One region of the Fictibacillus sp. NRS-1165 genome, then DNA from elsewhere that is predicted to be linked to it. Evidence: riboswitches for the same ligand, from Rfam matches in the RefSeq annotation. Region 1 holds a riboswitch; each other region holds the start of a gene.
What was found. Region 1 has a riboswitch for S-adenosylmethionine ahead of ABHN01_RS05535 (methionine ABC transporter ATP-binding protein). Riboswitches for the same ligand answer to the same signal wherever they lie in the genome.

Region 1 (7,752 bases):
TCTCAAAACGGAACCAATAGAAAAACTGGGAAAGGAAAAAGCAGCCTAACTCTTGTTAGACTGCTTTTTCCTTTCTACAACAAACTTACTTCTTCATCCACTCCGGTTTCCCGAACCCTTTAAATTCTTTATCAATGGTTTGTTCAAAGGCTTTGGATTCCACAACCTTTTTGATGTCTTTCGCGAATTTCGAGTCAACATCCTTTGTGTTTACAACTACTCGGTTGCGGTATTGATCCGGCATGTTCTCAAGGAACAGTGCATCCTGCAAGTTCATTTTTGCAGCGAGGGCAAAGTTACCAGGAACGGCTGATACATCTGCACTCCCGACAGCTCTTGGCAATTGCGCAGCTTCAAGCGCATTGAACTGCAATTTCTTCGGATTGTCCTGAACGTCTTTTTCTGAAGCAGTTAATGGATTAACACCTTTTTTAATGGTGATGAGTCCGGCATCCTGGAACATGATCAGCGTTCTTGCAAGGTTAACAGGATCGTTGGCAATGGCCACCGTGCTGCCGTTTTTGATGTCTTCCATCTTTTTGAATTTATCGGAATAGACGCCCATTGGCGCAGTTGGTACAATAATCAGCTCAGAAAGCTTTAAATTCTTTTCTTTTGCGAAATTCTCCATATAGATCTTGTGCTGGAACAGGTTCGCATCAATGGATCCTTTGGCTAATGACAGGTTCGGCTGAATGTAATCACTGAACTCGACCACCTTAACGTTATAACCCTTCTTCTCCAGTTCAGGTTTGATCGCTTTCGATACCATATCACTGTAAGGTCCGGCTGTTGCTCCAATGCTGATGTCCTTCTTGTCTCCCGCGCCTGATGATCCGCTGGAGGTTGATCCGCACGCTGAAAGAACAGCAATAGCGAATAGTAGAATGAGTGCTGAAGTAAACTTTTTCATTGGTTTCTCTCCCCTATTGTTTTATCTCTTGTCTACGAGTTTGGAGATCCTATCTCCGGCCAATTGAATGATTTGTACGAGTAGAATCAGAACGACTACGGTAGTGATCATCACAGTATTATCGTAGCGATAGTAACCAAACCGGATGGCCAGGTCCCCGATTCCTCCCCCTCCGACAATCCCTGCCATGGCCGAATAACCGACCAAAGAGATTGTCGTGATCGTCAATCCTTGAATGAGGCCAGGTTTGGCTTCTGGCAGAAGCACATCCTTAATGATCATCCATGAGGTTGCCCCGACTGCAACCGACGATTCGATCACTCCCTTATCGATTTCCCGGAGCGAGGTTTCAACCATCCTTGCAAAAAAGGGAATCGCGGCAACAGAGAGGGATACAGAAGCCGCAGTCGGCCCAATCGTTGTCCCTGTCAGCAAATCCGTTAACGGCAACAGCGCCACCAAAAGAATAATGTACGGAATGGAACGTATCAGGTTGACGATCCATCCTGTAATACTTTTCACAGCCGAGTTTTCAAGGAATAATCCTTTTTCCGTGACAAAAAGCAATACACCAAGCGGGAGCCCGATGATGATGGCCACGGCTAAAGAGATGCCTACCATATAAAGCGTTTGGAAGAACGCCTTGTTTAAATCCGGAAGAAGCTGCACCAGTGAATCAAGCGACATCATGCACCACCTCCAGACTCCTTGTTTTCTCCGTAATATATTCGATCGCTCTCTCTACTTCAGAACCTTCACCGGTAAGCTCCATAATGAAAATACCGAGCGGGATCTCCTGTATGTACTCAATCTTTCCATGCAGGATGTTCCCTTTGACCTTGTATTTCTGGAAGAGCTCAGACACTACCGATTCTTCTGCAATCTCGCCCTTGAACTGAATCCTGATGATCTTCCCTTTACGGTTTTGGATGAGCTGCTGAGGCAGTTCATACTGCAGGATACTGTTGATGAAATCTTTGGTCAATGGTTCCTGAGGATTGGAGAAGATGTCATAGACTCCGCCTTCCTCAATCACTTCACCGTTTTGCATGACGGCAACCTTGTGGCAGATCTCCTTCACCACTTCCATTTCATGCGTGATCAAAACGATGGTCAATCCCAGCTTTCGGTTAATGTCCTTTAGCAGGTTGAGGATGGATTTCGTTGTACTCGGATCGAGTGCTGACGTTGCCTCATCACATAATAGGACCTTCGGGTTATTGGCGAGCGCCCTGGCAATTCCGACCCTTTGTTTCTGCCCGCCGCTCAATTGAGCCGGATATTGGTCCTTCTTATCCGCAAGACCGACGAGATCCAATAGCTCCAATACTCTCTTCTCCGCCTCATCCTTCGATTTGCCTGCTGCTTTTAAGGCAAACGCAATATTTTCATAGACGGTTTTTGAACTGACGAGATGAAAGTGCTGAAAGATCATCCCAATCTTTAACCGCGCTTTTCTTAAGTCTTCTCCTTTTAGTGAAGGCAGATTGACCCCATCAATTTCTACCTCGCCGGATGTCGGCTTCTCCAAAAGGTTCAAACACCGTAACAGGGAGCTTTTGCCGGCGCCGCTGTATCCGATGATGCCATAGATCTCCCCCGCCTTGACGGATAAGGAAACATTGTTGACCCCTACGATCTCTTTTTTCTTTGATCGATACACCTTCACCAGATTTCTCACTTCTATCAAGTTACAACCCCCTCTTTCTTTCCAACCAAAAATGCCTCTTTCATCATGAAAGAGGCATTGGATTATACATTCAATCACCTTATCTTTCAGAATGACTTCATTCTGCAGGAAGTGGCACCTTTCCAAAATGGAGGTTGCCGGACGTCATAGGGCCTAATCCCTCAGTCTCTCTTGATAAGAACGGATATGTAATTATTATTAGAACATTTTTAATAATAAAGCGATTATCCTCCATTGTCAATGGCATTCATAGTGGAAAGGTTGGAATTAGGCCAGGATGGATGCAGAAATCCATTTTAAAAAGCTTTTTATTTTAATCATACTGATAACCGCTAAAATAATGGAAGCTGCGAAAAGAAGCATTAACATCCATTCGTACAAGTAGAACAGTGATTCCTTGTAGACAGCGAATAGATAACCAACAATGGAAAGAGGTATGATGGCAAATAATAAAAGGCGGCGTTTGTTCTTGCATATTTCAATTCTTCCAATTGACTTCCTCTCCAGCATCCAACCGTATTTTACCATCCAAAATGTTCAGATAAAAAGCCATGATTCCCGCAAAAAATAACAGGCAAAGATGTACAATGAAAAACACATTTGTGGTACAAACTGAATATGAAAGGAGGCAGATCATGGAGTTTTTTCTCGTTATTTTATTGCTGCTGTCCCTGATCGGGCTATCCAGCTTAATCAATCACCTTTTGCCATACATACCGGTGCCGCTCGTCCAGATTGCATTGGGCGTAACGCTCGCTTCCCTTCCCTTGGGGTTACAAATTCCTCTGGAGCCGGAATTATTTTTTATTCTCTTTATCGCGCCATTGCTCTTCCACGACGGAAGGCATGTTTCGAGGCAGGATTTATGGAAGCTCCGTAAACCCATCCTGTTGCTCGCCCTCGGTCTCGTGTTTCTCACAGTCTTGGTGATCGGAAGCTTGATCCATTGGCTCATACCAACGATCCCATGGCCTGCAGCCTTTGCCCTTGCAGCGATTCTATCCCCTACCGATGTGGTGGCTGTAAGCTCGATCTCGGCGCGGGTAAAGATTCCGAAGCCGATCATGCATGTTCTTGAAGGCGAAGGATTAATGAACGATGCCTCCGGGTTGGTCGCCTTTAAATTTGCCGTTGCCGCAACGGTGACCGGCGCTTTTTCATTGGCACAGGCCAGTGGAAGTTTTGTCGTGATTTCAATTGGAGGGTTCCTCGGCGGTGCGTTATTGGTTATCGTGATCATCCAGTTGAGGACGTTTATTCGGAGGCTCGGTATGGAGGATGTGACGATCCATATGCTCATCCAGCTCCTTACGCCCTTTTTTATCTTTTACATCATCGAACATTTCCATCTCTCGGGGATTCTATCGGTCGTTGCCGCCGGGATTATCCATGCCATCCATCAGGAGCGCAGCCGGATTCCCGCTGGAAAATTGCAAATTGTTTCCGAAAGCACCTGGACGGTTCTCATCTACATATTAAACGGACTGGTATTTGTGCTGCTCGGCTTGCAGATTCCAAGCGTGATCAATGAAATCCTTGAGGATCCCCTCTTCAATAACTGGCAGGTTACGGTGTACACTCTCATCATTTCCGTGGCGTTGATTCTTCTTCGCTTTTTGTGGATTTCGGCCACGTGGAGGGGATGGATGGAAAAAAAGAAGCCTCACATGCAGTCTCTGAGAGCGATATCCATCCTTACGATTTCCGGAGTACGAGGGGCGGTTACCCTTGCTGGTGCATTTACGATTCCCTTTGTCATTGCGGGAGGAGCTCCCTTTCCGGAGCGTTCATTGATCCTCTTTATCGCAGCCGGTGTGATCTTGTTTACATTGATCGCAGCCAGTGTTTTTCTGCCGGTTCTTTCACGAACGGAAAAAGGCGACCGTAATACGCTGAAAGAGGAAATGGAAAGGAAAGCAGCGCTCCGGACCATCGACGCAGCCATCCATTCGATCGAGGAATCCATAACCGATGAGAACCGGAGCGCGGCCATTTCCGTCATCAACAATTACAATACGGTACGCAATGAGGTAAGTGAAAAGAGTTCGGAGCAAATGAAACGGGAAGAAAACGAGGCACGGCTTACGGCACTCGAAGCGGAAGTCCGCTACTATGTGCATGTAAAAAGAGCCGGGGAGGTTGACCGGGAGACAGCGCATCTCATCGGGGAACATATCCAGAGAAGGCGGCTCGCCCGAACCAACCGGATGCAATACAGGAGATTGTTCCTTTGGACGCTTTTTAAACGCGGCTTGTTTGCCTTGCTAAAGCTTTTTATACCCAAACATAAGGAACGTAAAAAAACGCGTCGCGCAAGGACAAAAAAGCTGGTGAAGCTAAAAGTGAGCATGGCGAAAGCAGCCATTCACTATTTAAGGAACCATATCACTCCTGAAAATAAAAATAGTTATTTAGCGGTCATCGGGGAATACAATCGCCTCATCCGGCAGTTCAAGCTGGCGAAAAAAGGAGAGGAATCCAATCACTACACCCTGATGAAAAGAGATCTCCAGATCAAAGCCTTCCAGGCAGAGAGGGACGAAATTCAGCATCTTTACGAAGAGGGCGAAATCACCATCGACATCATCAGGGAATTGCGTAAACAGGTGAATATCAGGGAGGCGTATTGGATCGAGGAAACGACCGTTCAGCCGCATTAAAACAAACAGCATCGGCCTGCTTGGGCCGATGCTTGTCTTGTTATTTCTTTTTGACGGGAATCCAGATTTCACTTCTAAAGGTTTTGGACGAGGTGTCTTTATCCGCATTCCAGAGAATTTCCGGTCCTTCCACCTGTTCATACGACGATGACGGGAACCACTCGGAATAGATACGGCCCCAAATGTTCTGCAACGTATCAGGAAACGGGCCGGCTGATTCAAAAACAGCCCATGCAGACGGTTTTACATCAAGCTTCTCGAAGTGCTCCGGACACCCAGCTGTCGTGGCAGCCCCAATATAATGATCAAGCTCACTGTTCTCGGCTAGCCTCTCCGAAAAATTAGTGGATGCACTGATCAGCCCTTTTGGCTCGACATCCGATAAACCTTTTAACTCATCGATCATATCCGGGTTTAGACTCTGCCACATCGCAGCGATCTCAGGGTTCACCCCGCTAAAGACCAATGGCACTCTTTTTTTGATCCCGACGACATGAAACGCATCCTTCTCGACGATCCGATAATTCATCTCATTTCCTCCCTTAATGGATAACTGAAAGGACATACGCGGAAATGCTTTTAGAGAATGACCATTCTTCTTTGCTTCTGTCGGGGTAACGCCGTGCAGCTGCTGGAATGCCTTTGTAAAACCGTCGGCAGAACCGTATCCATACTTGACGGCTGCGTCAATGACCTTACAGTTACCGTTCATTAGTTCAAAAGCAGCCAGTGTCAATCTGCGGCGGCGAACATATTCCGATAACGGGATCCCTGCCAGAAACGAGAACATCCGTTTAAAATGATACTCAGAGCAGCAACCCCTTCTTGCGGCCTCGCGATAATCGAGCTCATCATCCAGGTTTTCCTCTATATACAGTAATGCATCATTCATGCTTTTAAGCGAATCCACTATCATTTCCCTCCTTTCATCCTCATCCTATCAAGAGACGAATCAACCCATCCGACAATCCGTGCACCGGTTTAACCGATTATTATTGTGAACTCCCCTTAGCTGCTGATGATGATCTTCTCCGCACCCACCGCTTTGTTCCTTTCTTTTAAAAATAATGCCAATATTCCTGATAAGGTTAACGAGGAAACGAGGAAGACAATTCCAAAGAGAAAACTGCCGGTTCCTGAAATGAGATATCCCACCATAAAAGGACCAATAAATCCTCCCAAATTCCCTATAGCGTTAATGGTGCCTATTCCAACGGATAACACTTCGTCTGCTAAATAGGCTGAAACCGCTGTCCAAAAAACTCCATAGCAATACATAAATCCTAGGCACAGACATAAAAACAAAATCGACAGGATAGGGTTGCTGCGGCCGAATAAAACAGAGATCAGTAAACACCCTGCTCCTGCCAATATCGGCACCGCTAACGTCCATTTATAATTCCCTGTTCGGTCTGCGCGTTTCGAGTTAATAACTGAGCCGATCATCGCAGCGATCCAAGGAAGAGCGGAGAGCAAACTGGTCACCATTAAACTTCCGGAGGATATGGAGTCTATTAATTTTGGAAGCCAGAGTCCAAAGCCATAAAAACCGACTTGAAGAAAGCAGAACACAAGCAGCAAAAGAATAACATTTCGATTGGTTAGAGCGTCTTTTATGCGCGGTGCAGCTTTTTTAATGACTTTTCTTTCCGCCGCCAACGTTGTTTCTAAGTATTCCCTCTCCTGTTTAGAGATCCACTTGGCCTGATTCGGTTCATCGTCAATCGTGAACCACCATACCAGTGCCCATAATAGAGGCGGAATCCCTTCTATTATAAACATCCACCGCCAATCCATATGAGTAAGGATGAAACCGGATAATGGGGCCACAATGATCGAAGCAAACGGAATACATAAATACCAGTAGGCATTGGCCCTGGCCCTTTCATTTAATGGGAACCATTTTGTTAACAGGATCATAGTAGCAGGCGACACTCCGCCCTCAGCTACCCCCAGCAATAATCGGACAATAAGAAGCTGCGTAAAATTTTGGACAAAGCCTGTTGCTATTGAAAAAACACTCCAGAAAAGCAAAGAAATCAAAATGAATTTCTTGGCACTCCATTTCTGTGCCAGCAAAGCGCCCGGTACTTGAAGAAACAAATAACCAAAAAAGAAAACTCCGGCTGCAAGGCCTGCATCCTTATCATCGATCCCCAAATCCTCTTGCATCCCAAACAAACCAAAACTAATATTGGTCCTGTCCATAAAAGCAATGGTATACATTAAAAAAGCAACTGGAATAATTCGTTTCCAACGATTAGAAGGTATTTCCAAAGCAGGCATGTCACTTCCTCCTTTAATAGGGTGTTTATAACCTCACTTAACGGCGTGAATAGTTCTCCATTTGTTTAAGCTTTTCAACCCTTCTTCTGCAATCTTCATCTGTACTGAACTCAGCGTTCAGGAAACTGGCGACTAAATCACCAGCAAGCCAAGGGCCAACAATTTGCGCTCCTATACACATGACATTGACATCATCGTGTTCC
Region 2 (7,752 bases), on a different contig from region 1:
CAGGGAGATATAGAAAGCTTCAATGGACTGGCCCGCCAGCGTCGTTCCCATCGGCTCGATGGTGCCTGACACCATAAGTGGGACTTCTTTTCCGGCGGATTTAAACGCTCGTTTGATACCGATAAAACCGGCTTTGACGTTGAGCATATCCTGGCTCGTTTCAAGAAGAAGAAGGTCGGCACCTCCGTCAAGGAGTCCCTTTGCCTGTTCTTCATACGAAGCGGTCAGCCCTTCAAACGTAGCTCCGCCTGTTACACTCAAGGTTTTCGTAGTCGGTCCCATTGCCCCGGCTACAAACCTCGGCCAGTCTGGCGTTGATACTTGGTTAACAGCTTCCCGTGCAATTTCAGCTGCCTTTTTATTCGTTTCATACGCTTTATAGCCGATTCCGTATTCGTCGAGTACAAGATCAGTGGCGCCGAATGTATTTGTCTCTATGATGTCGGCACCTGCGTGTAAATATTGAAGATGAACATCGAGGATTACATCCGGACGGGTAAAGTTAAGGTTCTCGTTGCAGCCTTCCAGGTCTTCGCCGCCAAAATCTTCGGCAGTCAGATTAGCCTGCTGGAGAATGGTGCCCATCGCCCCGTCCATGATCAGTATTTTTTTCTTAAGCTGCTGTTGAAGGGTATGATTAGACATTCTGAATCCTCCTTGTTTGTTGGCGGTCAATTTCGTAGGCATATTGTGTCAGTTCAGCTGTCAGTTCGAATCTCATAAAAGGGGTGATCAAATAAATGCCGTTAAACAGCTCAGAAGCTGCATCAATCAGTGATTTTGAGATCTGAAGCCCTTCCCTTGCTGCAGATACCGGATCATCTTTAAACGTTGCCATGCGTTCACGTATCTGATCCGTCAGTTTGATGCCCGGCACCTCATAATGCAGAAAGTCGGCATTGCGGCTGGACGTGAGAGGCATGATGCCAACGTAGAACGGAACCGGCAAACCTTTGACGGCATCGTGGAACTCCAGCAGTTTCTCTTCAGAGTAGACCGGCTGGCTGATAAAGTAATCCGCCCCGCTTTCTATTTTCTTCTCAGCCCGCTGAACCGCACGTTCAAGTGACTTTACATTCGGGTTAAAGGCAGCCCCAACTGTGAATTGTGTTTTCTGCCCCAAATCTTTTCCGGAAAGAGAGACACCTTCGTTGAACTGTTTGATCATTTTAATCAGTTCGATGGAAGTAACGTCATAGACACTGGAGGCTCCAGGGAAATCGCCGACCTTTGCCGGATCACCCGTAATCGCCAGGATATCGTGCAGACCGAGTGTATGAAGCCCCATTAAATGGGATTGAAGGCCGATGATATTCCGGTCCCGGCAAGCGAGATGGACGATGGGCTGGACGCCTGTCTGAGCTTTCGCCAATGAAGAAAGGGAAGTATTGCAGATCCTTGGAGATGCCAAAGAGTTGTCTGCAAGTGTAATCGCATCTGCACCGGCTTCTTTTAATGCCTTCGCGCCTTCAAAGAAAAGGGAAGTATCGAGCTTTCGGGGAGGGTCGAGCTCCACGATCACTGATCGCCTCTCCTTTAAAATGCCAGGCAGGGAAATCTCAGGCTTTTGTCCTGCCTCACGAACGGCAACTGGCTCCGGCCTCTTTTTAACTACTTTTTCAGTAATCGGCTGCAGTCCATGCAGTTCTTTGGAGAATGCTTCAATATGAGCTGGCGTCGTACCACAGCAGCCTCCGAGCAGGCGGATACCCTGTTCTCTGAACAGTAAAGCACTGTTTTTAAAATACTCGGCGTCTCCTTCATACTGAAACTTTCCATCGACATAAGAAGGAAGACTGGCATTTGGATATGCGGAAAGGAAGGCGTGCTTCGGAATCTCCACTTCTTCGAGCGTCTTGATCATATGAAAAGGGCCAAGGCGGCAGTTGAGCCCAACGACATCTGCTCCTAAGTCTTCAAGGCGTCTAATCGCAGTGTTGATAGGCGTCCTGTCGTTTAACACTCCGACTTCCTGCAGGGAAATCTGTGAGATGATCGGGACACTGGTCTGGCTTCGTGTAATTTCGAGTACGGTTTCGAGTTCCTCCAGATCGTAAAAGGTCTCCAATAGCAGGCCGTCTACACCTTCCAACAGCAGACAGTAGAGCTGTTCCCGGAAGCTTCTCTTAATTTCTTCAATTGAAAGCGAGCTTGGACCGGTTCCACGGATTCCTCCGATTGTCCCCAGAACATACTCTCCATTCGCAGCTGCTTTTTTTGCAAGTTTCACAGCGGCACTGTTCAGATCTTTCACTTGCTCCTCCAAACCATATCTTTGCAGTTTAATATAGTTGGCGCTGTAAGTATTGGTCTGTATCACATGTGCACCAGCCTGAATGTAGGCCTGATGGATGGACTGAATCTGTTCAGGATGGGTCAGGTTCAGCTGTTCGAAACAGCAGTCCGTCCCATATGAGTATAGAAGCGTTCCCATGGCTCCATCAGCAATTAATATTTTGTCTTCCAGATCTTTTAATAATCCCATAACACGGTCCTCCTGTTGGTTCGGTATCTTCCAGCGGCCCAATAAAAATAAAAAAAGCCTTCTTAAAGAAGAAGACTTTGAAAATTTCGAGGTCATTCTTCTTATCTTTCAAGTTCATATCGAACTTGTTGGACTTAGCACCTTTTCAGCTTTTGAGCTGAAGGTTGCTGAGGTGTCAACGGGCCATTCCCTTAACCTCTCTGGATAAGAAACCAAATTACTATAAAATTAGTTCTCTATACCTTACAATAATTGTTGGAAGATTTCAATAGCTTTTTCAAATCGTAATATGGAGATGTTGACCGGGAACATCCCTTTTTCACCTTTAAGGGACATTTATCATACACTACACCAACACTTTTAAAGGTGGGGATCACAATGCCGTGCATGGTTAATATTTATTATTTAAAGATAAACAGTCTGGCGAGCAACAGTTCACTGAATCTGGGATCAACCTTTCATAACAGCCACACAGCCAACACAAAATCCAATGGGGACAACAGTTCAGTAGGGGATCATTCACCGGCTGAAGCCATGATGAAGAACATGGTATACGATCCTGACATCAATGATCAAAACGAATACGGAAATGCGGATACAGCATTCAACAATCAGCCGGGATAAAGTTGAGAAAAAGAAGGGAGGTCTCTGCATGCCCTATCTGTTCAATATATTTAATATTAAAACAAACGGTGTGACCATGAACGGTAACATAGATATCGGCCCTACCGTCCATAACAGCCATACAGCCAACACAAAGTCAGTTGGTTCTACGGTTTCTCTTGGAGATTTTTCTCCTTCCACCGGATTCATGGTGAACAGCAACCTCGATCCGGATATCAGCGATCAGGGCCAGGTAGCGAACCCGTCAGCTCCAGTCGTTGCCCAGCCGTAAATCATGTCCGCCTGTTTTTAGGTAAACGAGTTGGTCTGTCCAATCACCTTTTTGTTCAAGCCATACACTGTAGGTAAAGAGCGAAAAGGATGGAACAGAATTGCGTTATTCTTTTAAAATCGGAAAGATCATCATAAACGGTATGACTCAAAACGGTAACCTCGATATCGGAACAACCATCCAGAACAGCCATACAGCCAACACCAAATCGGTTGGAGCGGTTGTGGCGTTCGGTGACTGCTCAGATGCCTGTGCGTATATGATCAATATCAATGAAGATAACGACGAGAATGATATGAGCCAAAGCGAAGAACAGGACGATCAGAAGAAATAAAGAAGGAGCGCTAAGTAGGTGCGCTCCTTTTTCTTGCTGTCCGGGAAGGAGTTTTTTGCCCGGAAAAAGAAGGCTAGTAGTGGGAGGTTCGAACAGAATACGCGCCAATCTCTGCAAAATACAAATATATAATGCCCGGAAAGAAAGGAGCACGGAATGAAGTTAAATGAACTGAATAGCAGGGTAAATGGTATTATAGAAGCTCACAATGGAGATTATGCCTACAGGATCGAAACGAAAGAGGGGCATATTGAGTATAGGGATGATGATATTTTTCCTGCGGCAAGCCTCATTAAGATACCGATCTTAATGGAGTCTTCCCGCCTGGCAGAACAAAAGCTCATTGATCTCTCTTCCAAAATTTCATTACATCAAGAAGGAAAAGCTGGAGGAGCCGGGGTTCTGCATCTCTTATCCCGTGAGGCAACCGTCACTTTGGCAGACGTTCTCATGTTGATGATTACGGTTTCTGACAATATGGCAGCCAACATCATGATTGAAAGAACGGGTATGGACAGAATTAATGCGCTGCTGGCTGAAATGGGCTGCAGCAAGACAGTGCTCGGTCGCAGGCTCATGGATTTTGAAGCGGTAAAGCAAGGAAAGAACAACTTTACTTCCGCAAGAGATGTCATTCTTCTGCTGAAGGAGATCGGACGCGGAAGGATGCTTAAGGAAGAGAGCAGGAAAGCCATTCTGCAGATCCTTCAAAATCAGCAGTTTCGGTATAAGCTGCCTGCTTACATGGATGAAGAAACGATCATGATAGCGAACAAGACGGGAGAACTGGAAGGAGTTGAGCACGATGCTGGCATCTTCACTTTAAAAGAAACGAAGATATATGCAGCAGTGCTTACCAATAACCTTCCTGACGAAGCGGAGGGGAGACAAGCTCTGTCGCTTATTGGGAAGGCGGTGAATGACTATATGCTGAGTTATCAAAAGAATTAGAAAAAATTGTTTTTGGCTTCTTCGACAAAAAATGATAAAATTATGAATACTTAATGAAAACGCATACATATTACATCAGAGGTGAAAAGATGATTACAAATCAAAATGATCAAGGGCTCAAGCGAGGCATGAAAGCAAGGCATCTATTTATGATCTCCTTGGGCGGTGTCATCGGAACCGGATTCTTTCTCGGTTCGGGGATGACCATTCATGATGCTGGTCCGATAGGCGCAGTGATTTCTTATCTCGTCGGGGGCTTTATCATGTACCTGACGATGCTCTGTCTTGGGGAACTTTCGGTTGCCATGCCTGTATCGGGTTCTTTCCAAACGTACACGACTAAATTTATCGGGCCGGGAACAGGATTTGCTATTGGCTGGCTCTATTGGCTCGGCTGGGCAGTTACCGTAGCTCTTGAATTTTTCTCAGCTTCCGCTTTGATGCAGAGATGGTTTCCCCATTCAGAACTTTGGATGTGGAGCTTAATTTTTGCAGGAGTCTTATTTGCATTGAACGCACTCTCTGCAAAAGCATTCGGAGAAGCAGAATTTTGGTTTGCGAGTGTTAAGGTTCTCGCCATTATTTTATTTATTATTGTTGGCGGAGCGGCGATTTTTGGCCTGATCGATATAAAAGGCGCCAGCTCAGCTCCAGGCTTCACAAATTTTGTTTCAGCCGGCTGGTTTCCGAATGGATTCAGCGCGCTGTTTGTCACCATGATTGCGGTTAACTTCTCTTTCCAGGGAACAGAGCTGATTGGTATTGCATCTGGAGAAAGTGAAAATCCTGAAAAAACCATTCCACGCTCCATTCGTCAAACGGTTTGGAGAACACTTTTCTTTTTCGTTCTTGCGATCGGTGTGCTTGCGGCTTTAATGCCGATGGCTAAAGCAGGAAAAGTGGAAAGCCCGTTTGTCGTCGTCTTTGACAGCATCGGGATCCCGTATGCTGCGGATATCATGAACTTTGTTATCTTAACAGCGCTGTTATCAGTTGCTAACTCTGGTTTGTATGCGGCAACTCGTATGCTGTACTCACTTTCGAAAGAAGGAATGGCAAGTCCGGCTCTTGGAAGGGTGAACAAACGCGGGATTCCGATGAACGCGTTGTATATCACGATAGGCGTCGCCTTGCTTTCTTTATTGTCCGCATTTAAGGCCGAAAAAACGGTGTTTGAATGGCTTCTGTCATTGGCAGGCCTCGGTGCACAAGTGGGCTGGATTGCCATTACCGCGTCACAGTTCGCGTTTAGAAGAAAGTTCATTCGTGACGGAGGAAAGGTTGAGGATTTGAAGTTTAAAGTGCCATTGTTTCCTATTCTTCCGCTTTTCGCTACTACGCTGAACCTTGGTGTATTGATCAGTATGGCCTTTGATCCTGAACAGCGCCTTGCCCTTTATCTGGGTGTTCCCTTCTTTATCGGCTGCTATCTTTATTATTACCTGGTCATTAAGAAAAGAGAGAAAACAGGCGCTCTGCAGCGTAAAGCGATATAAGCAATAACAGCATCTCGATTAAGGGGTGCTGTTTTTTTGTTCCTAATTTCCAATTATTGTTTTTTGGTTGACAGGATGCAGCAACTCTATTACTATTGGATATTGTACAACAGTACTTCAACGCATAAAAGCGTTTAAGTATTTAAGTGAAGAAAGAGCATTGCATCTGGGAGAGGTCATCATGAACAGTAAAATCAAATTGCCAGGAGTCATCCTGTTATTCTTATTAATTGTAGCAACAATGTTTACAAGCCTTGTTGTTCTAAAGGTAGAACCCCATATTCCGTTGTTCTTTTGTGTCATACTAACTGGTATTTTTGCCGTGCTTTGGGGAGCGGACTGGAAAGTCATAGAGAAAGGGCTCATATCAGGAGTCATAAGCGGCATTCAGCCATTGCTTCTTTTGATTATGATCAGTTTTGTCATCGCAAGCTGGATGATGAGCGGAGCGGTTCCAACCCTTTTATTTTATGGGATGGACTATATTAGGCCCGAATGGTTTGCTCTAAGCGCTTTATTCATTACCATATTGGTTTCAACGTTTACTGGCAGCAGTTTTACGACCGCCAGTACGGTGGGGGTAGCTCTCATGGGAATTGCTCATGTGATGAACATGGATCCTGGCTTAGCAGCAGGAGCCATCGTTTGTGGGGCGTGTTTTGGAGACAAGATGTCACCGCTGTCTGATTCCACTAATCTTGCTTCGGGCACGGTAGGTGTCAATTTATTTGAACACATCCGCCATATGATGTGGACCACTGTCCCCGCTCTGATCATTACCGCAGTCATCTTTTTCTTTGCTGGCCATCAGCCCCCGGGAACATCGATTGTACAGCTGGCTGAAATGAAAAAAACGTTGGGTGAACACTTTACCATTACACCGTTCACACTTATTTCACCGTTAATCGTAATGGTAATGGCGTTCCGAAAGTTGCCGATCATTCCAACGCTGCTTACAGGAGTATTTACCGCTGTCCTCACGACACTCATCCTGAATCCGGACTTTACGATCTCTCATATGATCAATGCGCTGGAAAATGGATTGAATATGAAGACAGGGAACGAAGCGGTGGATGCGATTGTAAACAAGGGCGGTCTTATCCCGATGATGTGGTCGGTATCACTGATCATCATTGCACTGTCGCTTGGCGGGCTTCTTCAGGAGCTTGGAATGATTGATATCATGATTCGTTCATTTGAGAACTCGCTTAAGACAACCGGCCATCTCATTGCAGCAGCTGCTGCATCAGGGCTTGGAGTAAACCTTCTGACAGGTGAGATGTATCTTTCTATTATTCTTCCGGGGCAAGCCTTTAAAAAGCACTTTGAAAAAAACGATGTCCCGTTAATAAATCTTACCAGAACGATGGAGGATGCGGGTACCCTGATCAATCCTCTCGTTCCGTGGAGTGTGAGCGGCGCCTTTTTCGCAGCTACCCTAGGGGTATCAGCTCTTGATTATATCCCGTATGCTTTTTTACTGTATTTGTCACCGCTGTTCACCTTGTTTTACGGGTACACAGGAATTGGATTGGCCAAGACAAAAGCTCATGCAGAAGCACTAACTAAAGCTTCATAAAATAATGGTGCA
Region 3 (7,752 bases), on a different contig from region 1:
ACAATCAAGTTGTTCATATTTTTTCCTTTTACAAAATCCATGACCCGCTGGCGCTGAGCCGGATAGCCATCCCAGGAATCCATGCTGTAGACAGGAGCACTGCTTGTCCCAAAGTTCCATTGTGCAAAGAAGATCTGCTGTGCAAGTACATTCCAATGAGCCTTGGAAGTGCTCAGATTGTTAAAGAGCCAGCTTTCCTGCTCCTGACCCATCAGTGTGCGGCGAGGATCCAATGATTCAGGCGACTGTGGTTTGTTTCCGTCTCCGTTGGCTTGATCCGATCGGTACTGGCGTGTGTCGAGTACATTGAAGGAAGCAAGGTTTCCGTATGTGAAATTTCGGTATAAACGCATGTCCGGACCGTTCGGAAGCGATGTTTTACGGAGAGGCATATGTTCATAATAGGCTTGGTATGCGGCTGCACGGCGGATGATAAAGGCTTCCACAGATTGTCCTTTTTCAGGAATTTTGTCCGCATAGTTATTTTCAACCTCATGATCATCCCAAGTGACGACCCATGGGAAAGCAGCGTGAGCAGCCTTCAGGTTCGCATCAGACCGATACTGCGCATGGCGGTTACGGTAATCATCCAGAGACATGATCTCTGCACTGCTGTGTGTGCGGACATTTCCCGTTGCCGACACATACTCGTTCGGTCCATACTCATAAATATAATCACCAAGATGGAACACAAGGTCCAGATCCTCCTCCGCCATATGCTTATAGGCGGTGTAGAATCCGTGTTCATACTGCTGGCAGGACGCAAAGGCAAACTTTAATTCTTTCACGGCGGAGCCAGCAGCCGGCAAGGTCTTCGTTCTGCCGATCGGACTAAATTCATAGCCGGACTTAAAACGATAATAATAGACTTGATTAGGTTTCAATCCGCTTACTTCAACATGTACAGAGTGTGCGAGGTCAGGCCTTGCCAGCTCAGTTCCGTGCTGAACGATATGGCGGAAACGCTCATCTCTGGCAATCTCCCATTTTACTGGGACAGCTTCCCCCGGCATCCCGCCCCCATTCAGAGGTTCCGGAGCAAGTCGCGTCCACAGCACAACACCATCAGGCAGCGGATCACCTGAGGCCACTCCCAGGGTAAAAGGATAGCTTTGAAACTTTGGAGCCGCATTAACTTCAAACCCTCCGATGGACTGTGCGAGCACCATACCTAGAGATAACCCCGCGATTTTGCCGGTCCCTTTAAGAAAGCTTCGACGATCAAACTTCTTGTCCTGATTCTCATCGGTCAATTTCTTAATCCAATCTTCCATATGCCTCTCATCTGCCATACGAATTCCCCTCTCATTGTAAAAAGTAGCTTACGAGGCCATTTTAAAACCTGTTTGTGAATCTACCGTTAAGGTATGTAAATGCCAATTTTTCAAAAAGGCCTTTTTTCACAGGACTTTTATCATCCCCAAAATCTATTTTCAACAGCAACCGGTGATTGAAAGGATAAACTTAACAAACACGGGACTTTCGCCCGGGTAAAATTTAATAACCTCTTTAAAATAAAAAAAACAGAGTGCGAGCAGCACTCTATTTTTAGATTGGCGCGTATTTTGGAAAGACTGGATTGTAAAATGAAGAGATCCGCGCGTATTTCAACCCAATCGGCGCGTATCTCACGAAGGTTTTCTAAGTTCCACTACGTTATCTTCCTGTTTCGCAAGCTTTTTACGGTAAACGATCTTGGATAACGTGATGCTGAACTCATACAGAACCAAAAGCGGAATCGTGACCAGAAAATCGGACATGAAATCTGGCGGCGTAATCAGAATGGCGATCAGTACTAAAACAAAATAAGCGATCCTCCGTGCTTTTGACAGAACTTGTGGATTTGCGAGTCCGACTGAAGTCAGGAACATAACAACGAGAGGAATCTCGAACAAAAAGCCAAACGGCAAAGTAAGATTTATCATAAACCGGAAATATTTCTCTGATGTGAAGAAGGTCTGAAACTGCCCATGTGACAAAGAAAGCAGAAAATCCAGCACCATCGGATAAACAACGAAGTAACCGAAAGCAAGGCCGGCGATAAACAACAGGAATAAAGCCGGTATGTAGGACAATGTGGTCTTCGCTTCATGTTTAGAGAGAGCCGGCTTCACAAACATCCAGATTTGGTGCGCGGCCACCGGAATCGTCAATGCAATGGAGATGACACCGGATATCATAAAATACACCCACAGAATATCACTTGGGCCCAGAACCGCGAGTTTCTCATCCAGATCCCTGATCAGCCAGTGATAGATGTCCTGGACATAAATAAAAGAAACGATGAAAAATAAAGCAAATGTTCCCAAGGTAATAATCATCCGTTTTCGAAGCTCACTCAGATGATCCACTAGCAGCATATCTACATCCTTCAAAGTTTTCACCTCACCGAAATAAGAGAAAGGAGATGACGACGGCCATCCCCTTCTTCTATTATTTTTGTTCTGCTCTTTCTTCCTTTTCGTCCGGACTCATCAAATCTTTGGCAGAGTTCTTAAATTCCCTGAGTGTGCTGCCAAACGCCCGTCCGATCTCAGGAAGCTTGGAGGGCCCGAAGATGATTAACGCAATCACTAACATGATAACCAAGCCAGGTATACCGATATTTTGAAACATTGCATTTCCTCCTTAAGGTTCGATGCCCTTACGATCGTTCATCTCCTACCATAAAGAAGTTTTGTTGAGGAACTGTGAAGAAAAATTTAACATTTAATAAATTTAATAGGCTAGTCAATAAAAGTTGGTTTTCGTGGAGTGTGATGGAACCGGCTAGTGGAGGCAACCGCCGTCCCTTATACCATATTAATCGCCCGTGCCGCCACTACGACAAGCGTAACCAGTGATATCATCGATTGTGTCATCATCAGAAGTTTCGCCCGCCGGGAATATACAGCTGTATCCGCCGGGCTGAAGGCGATACTTGTATTGAACGCTACAAATAAATAATCAAGAAAATTCGGCTTCCATCCTTCCCACTCAGGAAAAGACGAAGTCATCTGGGGAAAAACAATTTCCGGTTTTCCTGGATTTTCGGAATTTCTTCGTATGGGACCACCTTGATCAATCTCCCAGTACCATATGGAAAAAATGAGCACATTCGCCGACCATAGAAGAGCGGCGCATTGAAACAGTTCAGCTGCGCTCGGTTTACCAAAAAATAAAGAACTTACCAAATCCACCATACTGCTCATCAGAGCGAACGTTAAAAATAGAACCCGAAGGATGGCAAACTTCCTTGACCATAAATCATGTTCGGAGCTAACCGCGAAAAGTAAAGGAATATAAAGAATAAAGGCTATACAATAGACCGGCCAGTTCGGGCCGATTGTCACCGTATTGGATAGAAGTTTAAACAGGATTCCGATGATGACGATCGCAACATCAGACGGCCAGCGGTAGTCTTTGTGCTTACTCATTTTCCATTTCATAAAGACCGCCAACTTAAAAAAAGGTAGTCAATATACAAAGACCTGCTTGTCCTCATATACCGCCACCTTATACTATGTCATCGAAAATAGAACGGTGATTCCGGCAACCTGTCATTCATTTGGGTATCCGGCTTTATTCAAAAAGCGGTATTTTCGGATCTCTGCCATTGATAACCAGTACCGTCTGAAGCTGGCCACGATGGTGGTAGATATGACCAAGGATTTCCAGCAGCCATTCGTATCTTGAATAGGAAACACCCCACCAGGAGGTCGTGACGGCTGACCATTCTTCAGTCGAAAAACGCGCCGTATTATCTTTTAAAAAGGCAAAATGAGCAAGCAGCGTCTCCTTTATCTCCTTTTTGGTCTGCGGCTGGTGCCTTTCATAGAACTCCTCCATCTCCTGCTGGGTGGCCTCATTCATGATCAGGAAATCCGCTTGGCAGATCACTGCCAGATGGGCCAGCAGTTCCCGTACCGTCCTTTTCTTCTCTCCCAGTGAAAGTTCCAGGTCACTTTCATTTAAAAACTCCAAGATTTGAACAATCGACTGGTTGGTGATCTCAAGCTGATGCATAATTGGCTTTACGAATTCCATGAAATCTCCTTTCTGTCTTCACATAAACAAAAAAACCCTCGATTAAGGGTTTCATAGTGAAAATTAAACGCCTGTGCGTCGATGCTGGTTGTTCGCCTTTTTCGTCTGCTGGCTTTTCATTGGTTTCGTTGATTTAACTGGGTTGGTGGAAAGCTTCCCACTGGCTTGATGCTGCTTTTTTTCAGCCAGCTTTTGCTTGATTGCTTCCTGATAGCTCAGCTTTTTAGGCTGCCCGTTCGTTTCAGATGACATATATCCTACCTCCTTATGCCGTGTAGATCATATTGTCATGATATCGTCTTCTGCACGTTTTGTCTGCAATTTTTTTACACATGAACAGTCCGTTTTCGGTGCATCGACAAGTTTTCTAGGAAAAAAGTCATTGACAATGATTTGAAACCCTGCCATAATACGAAGTAATTTGATATGAGTACACTCTTATTAAGAGCAGGTGGAGGGAATTAGCCCTATGAAGCCCGGCAACCATTCATGCTGAATAGCCAGCATGAAAACGGTGCTAAATCTAACAGCGAAAGCTGAGAGATGAGAGGTCAGCGGATTTATACTGAAGCCCTCTGTCTCTCTTTGAAGACAGGGGGCTTTTAGTTCGACTCCACGCTCTCCAAGGCAGTGTAGGTTTATCAAAAAAATACATGGGGGTTGGGGAACCAATGAGATTAAAAAAATGGGGATTATTATTACTGGGAGCACTGATTGCAGCAGCATTAACGGCATGCGGATCATCAAGCACGAGCGGCGATGGGAAAAATCCGGAAAAATTGACCGTCGGCGCCTCAAATGTACCACACGCCGTCATATTAAAAGAGGCCGTTCCGTTGCTGAAGAAAAAAGGAATTGATCTGAAGATCGTTAAGTTCCAGGATTATGTTCTGCCAAACAAAGCACTCTTCAATAAAGAGATCGATGCAAACTACTTCCAGCACATTCCTTACCTGGAACAGCAATTAAAAGAAAACCCTAAGTATAAATTTGAAAACGCCGGAGCGATCCACATCGAACCAATGGGCGTTTACTCTAAAAAATACAAATCGCTAAAAGAATTGCCAGACGGTGCAAAAGTCATCCTTAGCAATTCCGTTGCTGAGCATGGCCGTATCCTTTCAATCTTTGAAAAAGCTGGCTTGATCAAGTTGAAGGCTGGGGTCGGCTACAAAGCACAGTTGAAAGACATCGTTGAAAATCCGAAGCATCTGAAATTCAAAGCAGACATCGAGCCAGCTCTTTTAACAAAAGCCTACCAATATAACGAAGGTGACGCGATCGTCATCAACACGAACTATGCGATTGATGCAGGACTCAATCCGAAGAAGGATTCCATCGAGCTCGAAGGAACAGATTCTCCGTTTGCCAACATTATCACTGTTCGTAAAGGCGACAAAGACAAAAAAGCAGTCAAGACCCTCGTTGAAGTGCTTCATTCCAAACAGATCCAATCATTTATTGAAAAAGAATACAAAGGCGCTGTACTTCCGGTGTCCGAATAAGAAAAAATGCCTGGAGAATAATCTCCAGGCATTTTTCGTTTTGACGTGTTTGGCACGTAAAACGGGAAAAGTGGACTGTAAATGTTGAAAAGCCGCATGTAACTCCCGAAAAGTGGACCGTAAACCATAAAAACCGGCTTGTAAATCAACTGGCCCTTCAAGGAAAACGCATTTTTAGCCGGACACCGTTCCACGATGATCATATGCGATTGTAACGTTGGCTTTGATCCTTTCTTTAACCCCATCCGGCAGATACAAATACGGCTCTGCTGCCTCATGATTCATCCATGCTACTTCCTCGATCTCATCGGGACTCAGGATCCCCATTTCACCGCCAATGATTTTTCCGAGGAACGTAAAGAAAATCACATGATGGCCTCTTTCTTCAAAGAAGGCTTCAGATACTCCAAATAAATGTTGCAGCTCAACCTCCAGACCCGTTTCTTCTCTTACTTCACGGATCGCACCTTGTTCGAGTGTCTCCCCCTCTTCCACAGCTCCCCCTGGGAGTGTGTAGTAGGATTCTTTTTCTCCGTAGTTTTTAACCATTAGAATATTTTCTGACTCTTCATCCCATAACAGCACATAGACGACATCAACTCTCTTCATTTCATGCTCCCCTCTAAGCGTTTTCTTCTTATTTCTTCTCCACGATCAGAAAACCTCTTTTTGTCATCAAATGACCATTGATGTTCAGGGGGAAAATAAAAAGAACTTCCCTGTACGGAAAGTTCTTTTATAACACCCGCCTCTTAATTCACCTTAACCGTGCGCGCGATCGCAATGAGGCTCAACAGCTGTTCTACGGCCGGTTTTTGGCTTTTGTACACGTCAAGAAGCTCCAGTTTACGCTTAAGGATATCTACTTGTAATAGTTCCTTGACGTTAAAATCAAACATATAGAGATTTTCCTTTACTATTTTATGCATGATCTCCGCTACTGCCTTGTGTTCAGGATGTCCATATTCTCCATACAGGTTATGGGTTACAATTTTTTTATAATCCCGTTCATTAACCACTCTTGAAAGGTCTTCCTCCAGTTTTGGGCGGTTCACGTGCTCCGTCCAGGCATCTTTATAAGCCCACATTTCATATTCTGCTCCAACGAGTTGCATAGCCCGTTCAAACTCTTGCCGCCTTTCCTCATTATCTCCATCCGTTACACATACTACTTTCCATCCTTCTTCTTGGATCAATTCATCTCCGCCGAAGATTAGTTCATCATCCGGATGAGCAACGACCATTAGTTTATTGGTTTCTGCCATGATTTATTTCTGCCTCCTGCATGATATCAAGTAATATCTAGTTATCCGTTTCCCTTTCACGGCTGCCATTAAACTTGCTCAGTCTATGAATGCAATAGGTGCTTTGAGGGAATAAACCTAGTATATTTCACAACGCAGGGAGGCTCGCCCATGAAACCTGAATCCATATTAAGGCATACTGAACACCGGCCATTCCCTCTTCCCAGAGGACCATGGTTCATGACCCAGACATGGAATCATGTATTGTTTGCTCACTGGCCACTACCTGTTGAGGCTCTCCAAAATCACATCCCCTCTTGTCTGGATATTGACACGTATGAGGAGACGGCATGGATCGGAATACTGCCATTTTTTATCGATCAATTCCATGCCAGATTTCTGCCGCCAATACCGCGGGCAAGTTCTTTCCCAGAGTTGAATGTGAGGACCTATGTGAAATACAGAGGCATCCCTGGCATCTATTTTTTCAGTTTAGATGCCGCACAACTTCTTGCTGTGAAGGGAGCCAGAACTTTCTTTCATCTGCCTTACTTCTATGCTGAAATGGAGCTGGATCGAGTGGACAGAAAGAACATCATTTTCACAAGCAAAAGAGAAGGCGGCGGTTCCGAAATACTTTTACACTATCGGCCTGTATCGAGACCATTTGCATGCAAAAAAGATACGCTGGAGTATTGGCTGACTGAGCGATACCGGCTATACACAACACATAAAAAAAGTTTATATTTTCAAGACATCCACCATCTTCAGTGGCCCCTTCAAAGAGCAGCTGCGAGTTTCCGAAAAAATTCGGCGATTTCTTGTATCGAATTACCGTCTGTCAGCCCCATTTTGCATTACGCGGATTCCCAAAAGGTATTATTTTGGCCAATGCACCGAATTCGGAAGTGATGTTAACAAATCAAAAAGAACCGCTCCAAATACAGAGCGGTTCAAAGTATTTCTATTTTCGTTTC
Region 4 (7,752 bases), on a different contig from region 1:
CGAGGCCGGAACGTATTCCAGCTAAAATATCAGTATCATAATTGTCGCCGATCATCAGGGTATCTTCCTTCGCTGTGCCAAGCTCTTCGAGTGCCATCTCCATAATAATCGCTTCCGGCTTACCAATAAAGGTTGGTTGTACCCGTGTGGAAACAGCCACTACAGAAGTCAGCGAGCCGTTTCCAGGCAGCAGGCCTCTTTCAGTAGGCAGAGCAATATCTCCGTTCGTGGAAATAAACCTCGCCCCATTCCTTACTGCAAGACACGCGATCGTTAATTTTTCATAGTTGATCGAACGGTCGATTCCCATGACGACAAAATCAGGCTGCTCCTCAGTAAGGATGAAGCCTTTTTCCAATAATGCCTGCCGGATTCCTTCTTCTCCGATGCAATACACAGTTGCGTCACGTTTGATTTTTTCAATATAGTTGGCAGTAGCCATGCTTGTCGTGTACACATGATCTGAAGTGGCCGGAATTTCAAAGTTGTGCAGAACAGAAGCCACGTCTTCCTTCGTTTTTGATGAGTTATTCGTCACAAAAAGATACGGAAGGCCTCTCCTGTTAAGTTCCTGAACGAATTGCACCGCCTCTTCAATCCGTTCCTTTCCTCTGTACATCGTTCCATCCAGATCAATTAAATAACCTTTATAAGTTTTCATTCCACAAACTCCTTTTTTCATTCACAGGTTAGTGTACCAAAAATGGGGCCATCCTAACAAAAATTTAAATTGCTTGTCTCTCTGTTCACTTTGCTTTTTGGTCCAGATAAAAACCAGGAGGGGGTTCCTCCTGGTTTTTAATCCGGTGCTCCTGGCTGAAAATATTCAATTCTCTCACGGTCAGGACCATAGAAGAAAATATACTGTGAACCATCCGGCAACGATGTCACCTGATCTTGGGCAAACCGGACACTTTGTTTCTTCAGCTCCATTATCTCTTTCGGGAGATCATCTACAGTAAACGCCACATGATTCACTTTTCCTTCTTCAGCCAGCTGTCTGTCATGCCTGCCACCAGCTCCAGCAGAATCTCCCCTTCCAGATTCAAGAATACAAGCTCGTTTGCCGGATTGCTGTGGTTCATTCGTTTAATCACATCCAAGTAAAGGAAATCGATTCTTCCACGTTTTCAACCATTATTCCTATATGCTCAAGCTTCCTTACAGCCATTCCTATCATCCCTTCCTAAAAGGCACAAACTTGTCCCTAGGTATAGTAGAAAGGGAATGGATTGCATAGCCCGTTACTGGCCGCTTGGAACCGGACTGATCACCGCAAGTGCCTGCTCCAGATCATAGATGATATCATCGATCGTTTCAATGCCGATCGATAGCCGTACCATCTCAGGCGATACTCCAGCTCTGCGCTGCTCTTCTTCGGTGAGCTGCTGATGTGTAGTGCTTGCCGGATGGATAATCAATGACTTAGAATCCCCGACGTTTGCCAAGTGAGAAAATAGCTTGACACTTTCAATGAGCTTTCTTCCTTCTTCTACTCCGCCCTTTACACCAAACGTGAGAATCGCTCCAGATCCTTTAGGCAGGTACTTTTGCGCTAGCTCATGGTACTCATTGTCTTCCAGTCCCGGATAGTTCACCCAGTCCACAGCAGGGTGTTCTTTTAAGTATTTTGCCACCTTCAGTGCATTTTCACTGTGACGTTCAACACGCAGCGCAAGTGTTTCAAGCCCTTGAATAAAGAGGAACGAGTTAAACGGCGAAACGCAAGATCCGAGATCCCTGAGCAATTGGACACGAGCTTTGATAATATAGGCAAGCGGTCCGACTGCTTCTGTATAAACGACGCCATTATAGCTTTCATCCGGCTCCGTAAGTCCGGGAAATTTTCCGTTCGTCCAGTCAAACTTACCGGAATCTATGATTAATCCGCCAATGGATGTTCCATGTCCGCCAATGAATTTGGTAGCAGAGTGAACGACGATGTCGGCTCCATGCTCGATTGGACGGCAAAGGTAAGGTGTGGCAAACGTATTGTCCACGATAAGCGGAACCCCTGCTTCATGCGCAATTTCTGCAATGGCTGAGATATCTGCCACATCAATTTTCGGATTCCCGATCGTCTCGATGTAAACGGCTTTTGTCTTTTCAGTAATAGCATCTCGGAAAGACTGAAGGTTATCTACTTCAGCAAATTTAAAGTTGACGCCGAGCTTCGGCAGTGTGTTGGCAAACAGGTTATATGTTCCCCCATATAAAGAACCGGAAGCTACAATTTCGTCCCCTGCTCCCGCTATATTTAAAATCGAATAGGTAATCGCCGCCTGGCCGGATGACACCGCCAGTGCACCGACGCCGCCTTCAAGCTTTGCAATCGTCTGTTCAAACGCGTCCTGTGTCGGGTTCATGATTCGGCTGTAGATGTTCCCGAACTCTTTTAAACCAAAAAGGTTGGCTGCGTGCTCGGTACTATTGAATTGATAAGACGTTGTCTGGTAAATAGGAACGGCCCTTGCACCTGTTGTCGGATCTACCTTTTGTCCCTCGTGCAATGAAACCGTCTCAAAACCATATTCTCTTTCTTCACTCATGTTCAATCTCTCCTTTTAAAATGTAGTTGTTAGACAGCGGCAAGGATCTGAGTAAATGTTAGCCATAAAAAAGACCTCTTCTAAAAGAAGAGGTCGCAGTTTTCACCGTCGGCTCTCATCTTTCAGAACATTTGCGTGTTCTGCTGAAATTAGCACCATGCATTTCTGCTGGTTGCCGGGTATCATCGGGTCAGTCCCTCCACCTCTCTGGATAAGATACATCTGAATATTAAGTTAGTTTGAATAATACTGAACTTTAAGATGCAAGTCAACCTTTTTCTAAAACTTTTTAAAATCATACCGGAAGGGTAATACAGCTGAGAAACGAAAAATGATGATATGTCATTTAGATAGAGTATTGGTCGCTGTTTTTTTGGGTGATGTTTATGCAGTGGCAGACTCGCCAGTTGGGTGCCTGATGAGTGAGGGCTGCTTGCTTGATTATCCTGAAAAAAATGAATGCAACGAATCCTGTCGGATGGTATCGTGTATAAACGTTTTGAACATAAATGGGCAGTTTTTGAACATAATTCCGATCTTCTGTACATAAAGTCGCAATTTTTGGACATACATCCGTACATTTGAACATAAATTCTGTGGTGGAGCTATTTTGCGAGTAAATATGCCACTTTTTCAAACCAATTAAGGCGGAAATATCCCTCTCGATGTAAATTAACTCAAAATCATTCGTATTTTGCCGGAAAAGCCTCAGTTGCTGCCCTTTTGTATCGTTTTCCTCTAAAAGGATCAGGCAGAGAGAGGATCGCCTGATCTTTTTATTATCGAAATGGCCACTTTTATTATCGAACGAAGCTTTTGTCTTATTCCAATCAGCCCAAACCACACAGCGCTGGGCAAAAGCGGCCGATCCTGCCGGAGACAGTATACTTTTGAGTATCTACTCAGTTCCGTTCAATAGGGAGGCTCTATGGCAGTTTCAGGCCTTACTGGTGGAACCGATGTGCACATAACTTCCTGAAGTCTTTAGAACAACAACAGAAGGCCAGAATGAAGGGCGGATGAATTTTAAAAATCCAATAAAAAATAAACCCTATTGGCCGATCAGCCAGTAGGGTTTTAAGCGTTCTTCTCTTCGGAAATCAAATATTTGCAATACGAGCCGCCTTTTGCAAGGCATTCAGTGCGTTCCACATGGTCTGTACCAAGCATTCTCTGGAACAAAGAAAGCTCACATGAACAGGCATGCTGATATTCGTTTGCCACTTTTGCGATCGGGCAATTAAATTCTTTTAATTCATATTGGCCGTTGTCTGTTTTTTCCCATTCGACCATATAGCCGGCTTCATTTTGAATATCGGCTAGTTCAGCCACTTTTTGCTCGAAGCTTTTGTTCTCCATCCGTTTCTTATACTTTTCATTTAAGCGGTTTTCACGGCGGACAAAAAGTTCCTGCACAGCTTTTTCACCGGCAATCTCCTGAATGTCTCTCATAAACTCAACGGTCAGTCCGGAATAATTGCGTGGAAATTGTTCGTCCGCAGTTTCGGAAAGCTGATACACATTCAGCGGCCGTCCCATTGCCTGGCGGACCAGGGTGGATTCAACGAGTCTGTCTCTCTCTAATGTATTTAAGTGGCGCCTTACAGCCATCTCTGTAATGCCAAGACGGCCGGCCATTTCAGTAACCGTTAACTTTCTATAGCGCTTAAGCATATGAATGATTTCTGAACGGGTAGAGGTGTTGTTAGCCATAGCCATAAATCATCACCTTCCTTACCATTATCTTACAGCATTTGCTAGCAAAAGTACATTCTAAACAAAAATGTTTAGAAATACAATTGCTCTGTTAGTTCTGCTGATCGTCGGGGAGGAAAGCAGAAACAGGTCCCAGTTCTTGTTCAATGTAACGCCTTACATCTGAAGGAAAGCTTTCGATCGATCCTGCATTTTCTATAAGAACTTCAGATATTTCTTTGTGGCTGACACTCGCGAATTGCTGAACAAGCATTTTTCGCAATGCTATCACCTTTTTTAATCGTTCAGCATTTTCTGCACTGATGACTTTTTCGTCTTCAAGGATGTCCAATATGTCTTCATAACTGCCTGGGTCTCTCATAATAAAACCGTCAATCATCGAATTGCCTACATCAATCATGCTTTCAATGATTACATGTGCTGCCCGCTCAAGTGCCAGTTTTTCAGCATCACTTTCCTTCCCGGCCAGTTTTTTTGCCTGTTCAAGCAGAAATTCCAGATATTCCAAGTGGTGTTCAATCTTTTTTCTGTCAACGAAATACATAGGTCTCACCCTGCCTTGTCATTTTGCATAGTCCTTTTTAGTTTATCACAAAAAGTAAAGGGAACAACGAAAGCACCGGCCTATTTTCTTCTAAAGAGTTGTCTGCTATCATGAAAAAGTAAAAGGGAAAAGCCCTTGCGGCAAGGAGGACTGAATGTGGCAGAAGAACGCTTTTTTCTATATGACGATACGGAAAAATCTGAGACGCGTTTCGTAAGTTTTATGGGAACGAATACCCGATTTGACCTCGCCATCGTTAAAACAGGAAGGCATTACGGAAAAAGCCTGATACTTGATCTGCAGGGAAGCCGTTTTTCCATCATAGGAGAAGATGACCTTGCGGAAGAGGGCTACTTGGAGCATGTTTTTCAGCTTAGTGAGGAAGACGCACAGGAGCTTCGGGAGTTCCTTTACGAAACCTTATAATGAGCGGAAAAATTACCCACACAAAAAAAGCCGAACCCTGGGCAGTTTAAAAAAAGGATAGAGTATCTTCTATCCTTCACCTGCCTGAAGGGAATGGTTACTTTGTATAACAAGGATAAAGAAACGTATACAGATTTCTCCAATGTGGAAACCGGAAGGCGCTATGTCCTGCCTGAGGACTTTCCTGAAGGGCCCTACGGATCACCGATCAATGCGAAGCTCGGCAAATCCACTCCCTGGAAAGAAAATCAGCGGTATTACAGTGCCTTTAATTATGAGTATAAAAATCTTCATGCCGGAATGGAACGCCAATATCCCGGTGCTCATACTACGCATGACGATCCAGGAGAAGATTCAGAAGAACCTTACCAAAACTTTAAATAAGGCAGGCTGATAGCCCCCGATCATCAGGGGGTTATTTTCTTCAGCACAAAATAAGGGCAGCCGAAGTTACAATACTCATAAATGTATTCAGGAAGGGTGCTGATCTTCGTATCATACGTCGCTTTATCATGCCCATCTTCAAAAAACCCACGCAGCCTGAGCTGTTCATAGCCAATATCGCCGACAAGATAATCATACTTATGTAAAATTTCGCTGTACCTTGACTTCAGCTGTTCCTCGTCAAAGGCCTCTTTATTATTTTCTATTAGTTCGTAGCAATGCTCACCAATACAAATCATGAACTCACCTCACCTATATATTTTACCATGTCCCTTAAAAATACAGCCAACAATTTCTTTGTAAAAAGTTTTTTATTGTGGTCAACCTAAGGATAAGGAGGTGAATCACATGAATAAAAGATTTACTGCATTGATGATCTTAACCTTTGCCCTGTTTACCGCTGCGTGCTCGGATGACGACACGAGAAAAGAAACGACAAGCGGCTATAAATTTTCGAACACCAGCTACAAAAATTATAAAAACGAAAATAACACCATGGGAACCGACAGAAGATATGGGGATTTCGGCTTTGTACGCCATGAATTCAAGGGAGAGAACAGAAAACCTCTTACTTCCAATCAAATACCAAAAATGGATCGCCAAAAGCTGGCTGACATGATCACTGACATGGCCGTGCGCCTTCCAAACATTAAAGACATGGCAGTTCTTGTTACAGATGAAGAGGTACTTATGGCTTATGAAACAACCAGCAAAAATCGCATCGCGATGGCAGATAGCGTAAAGAGAACCGCTTTTTCCGTTGTTCCGCGCTATTATCATGTTTACGTTTCCGATAAAAAAGGAATGATCGGCAAACTCGAACAGTATCGTTCCGTCAACTATGATACAGAAAATGCTGAGGGAATTATCGACCGCTTAATCGCACAGATGAAAAAATCTCCGCAAGGGTACAAAGTCAGCGATGGAGAAAACCAGAACGGAGAGATGAAAGGCGAAATGCACAGCAAGATGAATAACATGAAAAGATAAATATAAAACATATTCCGCAAAACAAAAAAAGCCGGATTTCCGGCTTTTTCTTATTAGTTGCTCTGAACGGCTTTGTTGGCAGCGTTCACTTGTTCATCTGCATGGTAAGAAGAACGGACAAGCGGGCCTGCTTCACAATGCTTAAATCCTTTGCTGAGCGCGATTTTGCGAAGCTCTGCAAATTCGTCTGGATGGTAATATTTTTGAACTTTTAAATGTTTTTTCGTCGGCTGAAGGTATTGCCCTACAGTCACAATATCAACGTTGTTCGCACGAAGATCATCAAACGTTTCAATAATTTCTTCCCAAGTTTCCCCAAGGCCGATCATGATGCTTGATTTTGTAGGAATATTTTCGTTCATTTCTTTTGCACGGCGCAGGAACTCAAGCGTGCGCTCGTACGTGGCGCGCGCTCTGACTCTTGGAGTCAAGCGTCTTACCGTCTCAATATTATGGTTCATGATGTCTGGTTTGGCATCCATTAGTACGGCAAGGTTTTCCTGAACTCCCATCATATCGGATGGCAGAACTTCAATGGAACAGAATGGATTGCGTCTTCGAATCGCTCTAACCGTTTCCGCGAAAACAGCGGCGCCTCCATCTTTTAAATCGTCTCGGGCAACAGCGGTAATCACCACGTGCTTTAATCCCATCTGTTCAACGGATTCCGCTACGCGTTCCGGCTCCTGAAGGTCCAGTTCTGTCGGCAATCCCGTCTTAACTGCACAAAAACGGCAGGCACGGGTACAAACATCACCAAGAATCATGAAGGTTGCCGTTTTTCTTACTGCCCAGCACTCGTGGATGTTCGGGCAGCGCGCTTCTTCACAAACGGTATGTAGTTTCTTCTCGCGCATCATTTTTTTGAGGCCTTTATAGTTATCGTTTGTGTTCAGCTTTATTTTTAGCCATTCCGGTTTACGGATGTGCTCTTCCTTCTTAGCCAAAATCCTCACTCCAATTCATCGTCCTGCACATAAAAACAGTGTGCTTTTAAAAGTAGAGATACATTAGAAACTTTAACATAACTGGCGAGAAAACTCCAATCCATGATATTTCCATCATTTATATAATATGAAATTT

Region 2: linked by a shared signal. The riboswitch ahead of ABHN01_RS17645 (bifunctional homocysteine S-methyltransferase/methylenetetrahydrofolate reductase) and the one ahead of ABHN01_RS05535 (methionine ABC transporter ATP-binding protein) in region 1 are both predicted to bind S-adenosylmethionine.
Region 3: linked by a shared signal. The riboswitch ahead of ABHN01_RS23330 (MetQ/NlpA family ABC transporter substrate-binding protein) and the one ahead of ABHN01_RS05535 (methionine ABC transporter ATP-binding protein) in region 1 are both predicted to bind S-adenosylmethionine.
Region 4: linked by a shared signal. The riboswitch ahead of ABHN01_RS14290 (homocysteine synthase) and the one ahead of ABHN01_RS05535 (methionine ABC transporter ATP-binding protein) in region 1 are both predicted to bind S-adenosylmethionine.

The regions. Positions count from the first base shown of each region.
Region 1 is NZ_JBDPNU010000015.1:32,087-39,838, forward strand. It holds gene ABHN01_RS05525 (MetQ/NlpA family ABC transporter substrate-binding protein) at 86-913, opposite strand; gene ABHN01_RS05530 (methionine ABC transporter permease) at 935-1,600, opposite strand; gene ABHN01_RS05535 (methionine ABC transporter ATP-binding protein) at 1,590-2,603, opposite strand; SAM riboswitch class I at 2,680-2,784, opposite strand; gene ABHN01_RS05540 (hypothetical protein) at 2,871-3,131, opposite strand; gene ABHN01_RS05545 (Na+/H+ antiporter) at 3,239-5,263, shown strand; gene ABHN01_RS05550 (AraC family transcriptional regulator) at 5,304-6,173, opposite strand; gene ABHN01_RS05555 (MFS transporter) at 6,272-7,549, opposite strand; gene ABHN01_RS05560 (RpiB/LacA/LacB family sugar-phosphate isomerase) at 7,587-7,752, opposite strand, start outside.
Region 2 is NZ_JBDPNU010000040.1:14,127-21,878, reverse strand. It holds gene metH (methionine synthase) at 1-645, opposite strand, end outside; gene ABHN01_RS17645 (bifunctional homocysteine S-methyltransferase/methylenetetrahydrofolate reductase) at 638-2,485, opposite strand; SAM riboswitch class I at 2,584-2,696, opposite strand; gene ABHN01_RS17640 (spore germination protein) at 2,864-3,109, shown strand; gene ABHN01_RS17635 (spore germination protein) at 3,138-3,380, shown strand; gene ABHN01_RS17630 (spore germination protein) at 3,481-3,714, shown strand; gene ABHN01_RS17625 (serine hydrolase) at 3,871-4,665, shown strand; gene ABHN01_RS17620 (amino acid permease) at 4,755-6,161, shown strand; gene nhaC (Na+/H+ antiporter NhaC) at 6,343-7,740, shown strand.
Region 3 is NZ_JBDPNU010000077.1:2,856-10,607, forward strand. It holds gene ABHN01_RS23300 (alkaline phosphatase D family protein) at 1-1,292, opposite strand, end outside; gene tatC (twin-arginine translocase subunit TatC) at 1,629-2,360, opposite strand; gene ABHN01_RS23310 (twin-arginine translocase TatA/TatE family subunit) at 2,434-2,616, opposite strand; gene ABHN01_RS23315 (DUF1345 domain-containing protein) at 2,793-3,428, opposite strand; gene ABHN01_RS23320 (DinB family protein) at 3,562-4,026, opposite strand; gene ABHN01_RS23325 (hypothetical protein) at 4,090-4,278, opposite strand; SAM riboswitch class I at 4,462-4,576, shown strand; gene ABHN01_RS23330 (MetQ/NlpA family ABC transporter substrate-binding protein) at 4,698-5,531, shown strand; gene ABHN01_RS23335 (NUDIX hydrolase) at 5,706-6,140, opposite strand; gene ABHN01_RS23340 (PIG-L family deacetylase) at 6,284-6,796, opposite strand; gene ABHN01_RS23345 (YqjF family protein) at 6,947-7,687, shown strand; partial or broken gene ABHN01_RS23350 (manganese catalase family protein) at 7,740-7,752, opposite strand, start outside.
Region 4 is NZ_JBDPNU010000029.1:11,366-19,117, reverse strand. It holds gene ABHN01_RS14300 (TIGR01457 family HAD-type hydrolase) at 1-661, opposite strand, end outside; gene ABHN01_RS14295 (VOC family protein) at 799-978, opposite strand; gene ABHN01_RS14290 (homocysteine synthase) at 1,245-2,549, opposite strand; SAM riboswitch class I at 2,662-2,767, opposite strand; gene ABHN01_RS14285 (helix-turn-helix transcriptional regulator) at 3,627-4,268, opposite strand; gene ABHN01_RS14280 (DUF86 domain-containing protein) at 4,357-4,809, opposite strand; gene ABHN01_RS14275 (DUF3055 domain-containing protein) at 4,966-5,235, shown strand; gene ABHN01_RS14270 (hypothetical protein) at 5,329-5,619, shown strand; gene ABHN01_RS14265 (YutD family protein) at 5,643-5,918, opposite strand; gene ABHN01_RS14260 (YhcN/YlaJ family sporulation lipoprotein) at 6,028-6,669, shown strand; gene lipA (lipoyl synthase) at 6,723-7,616, opposite strand.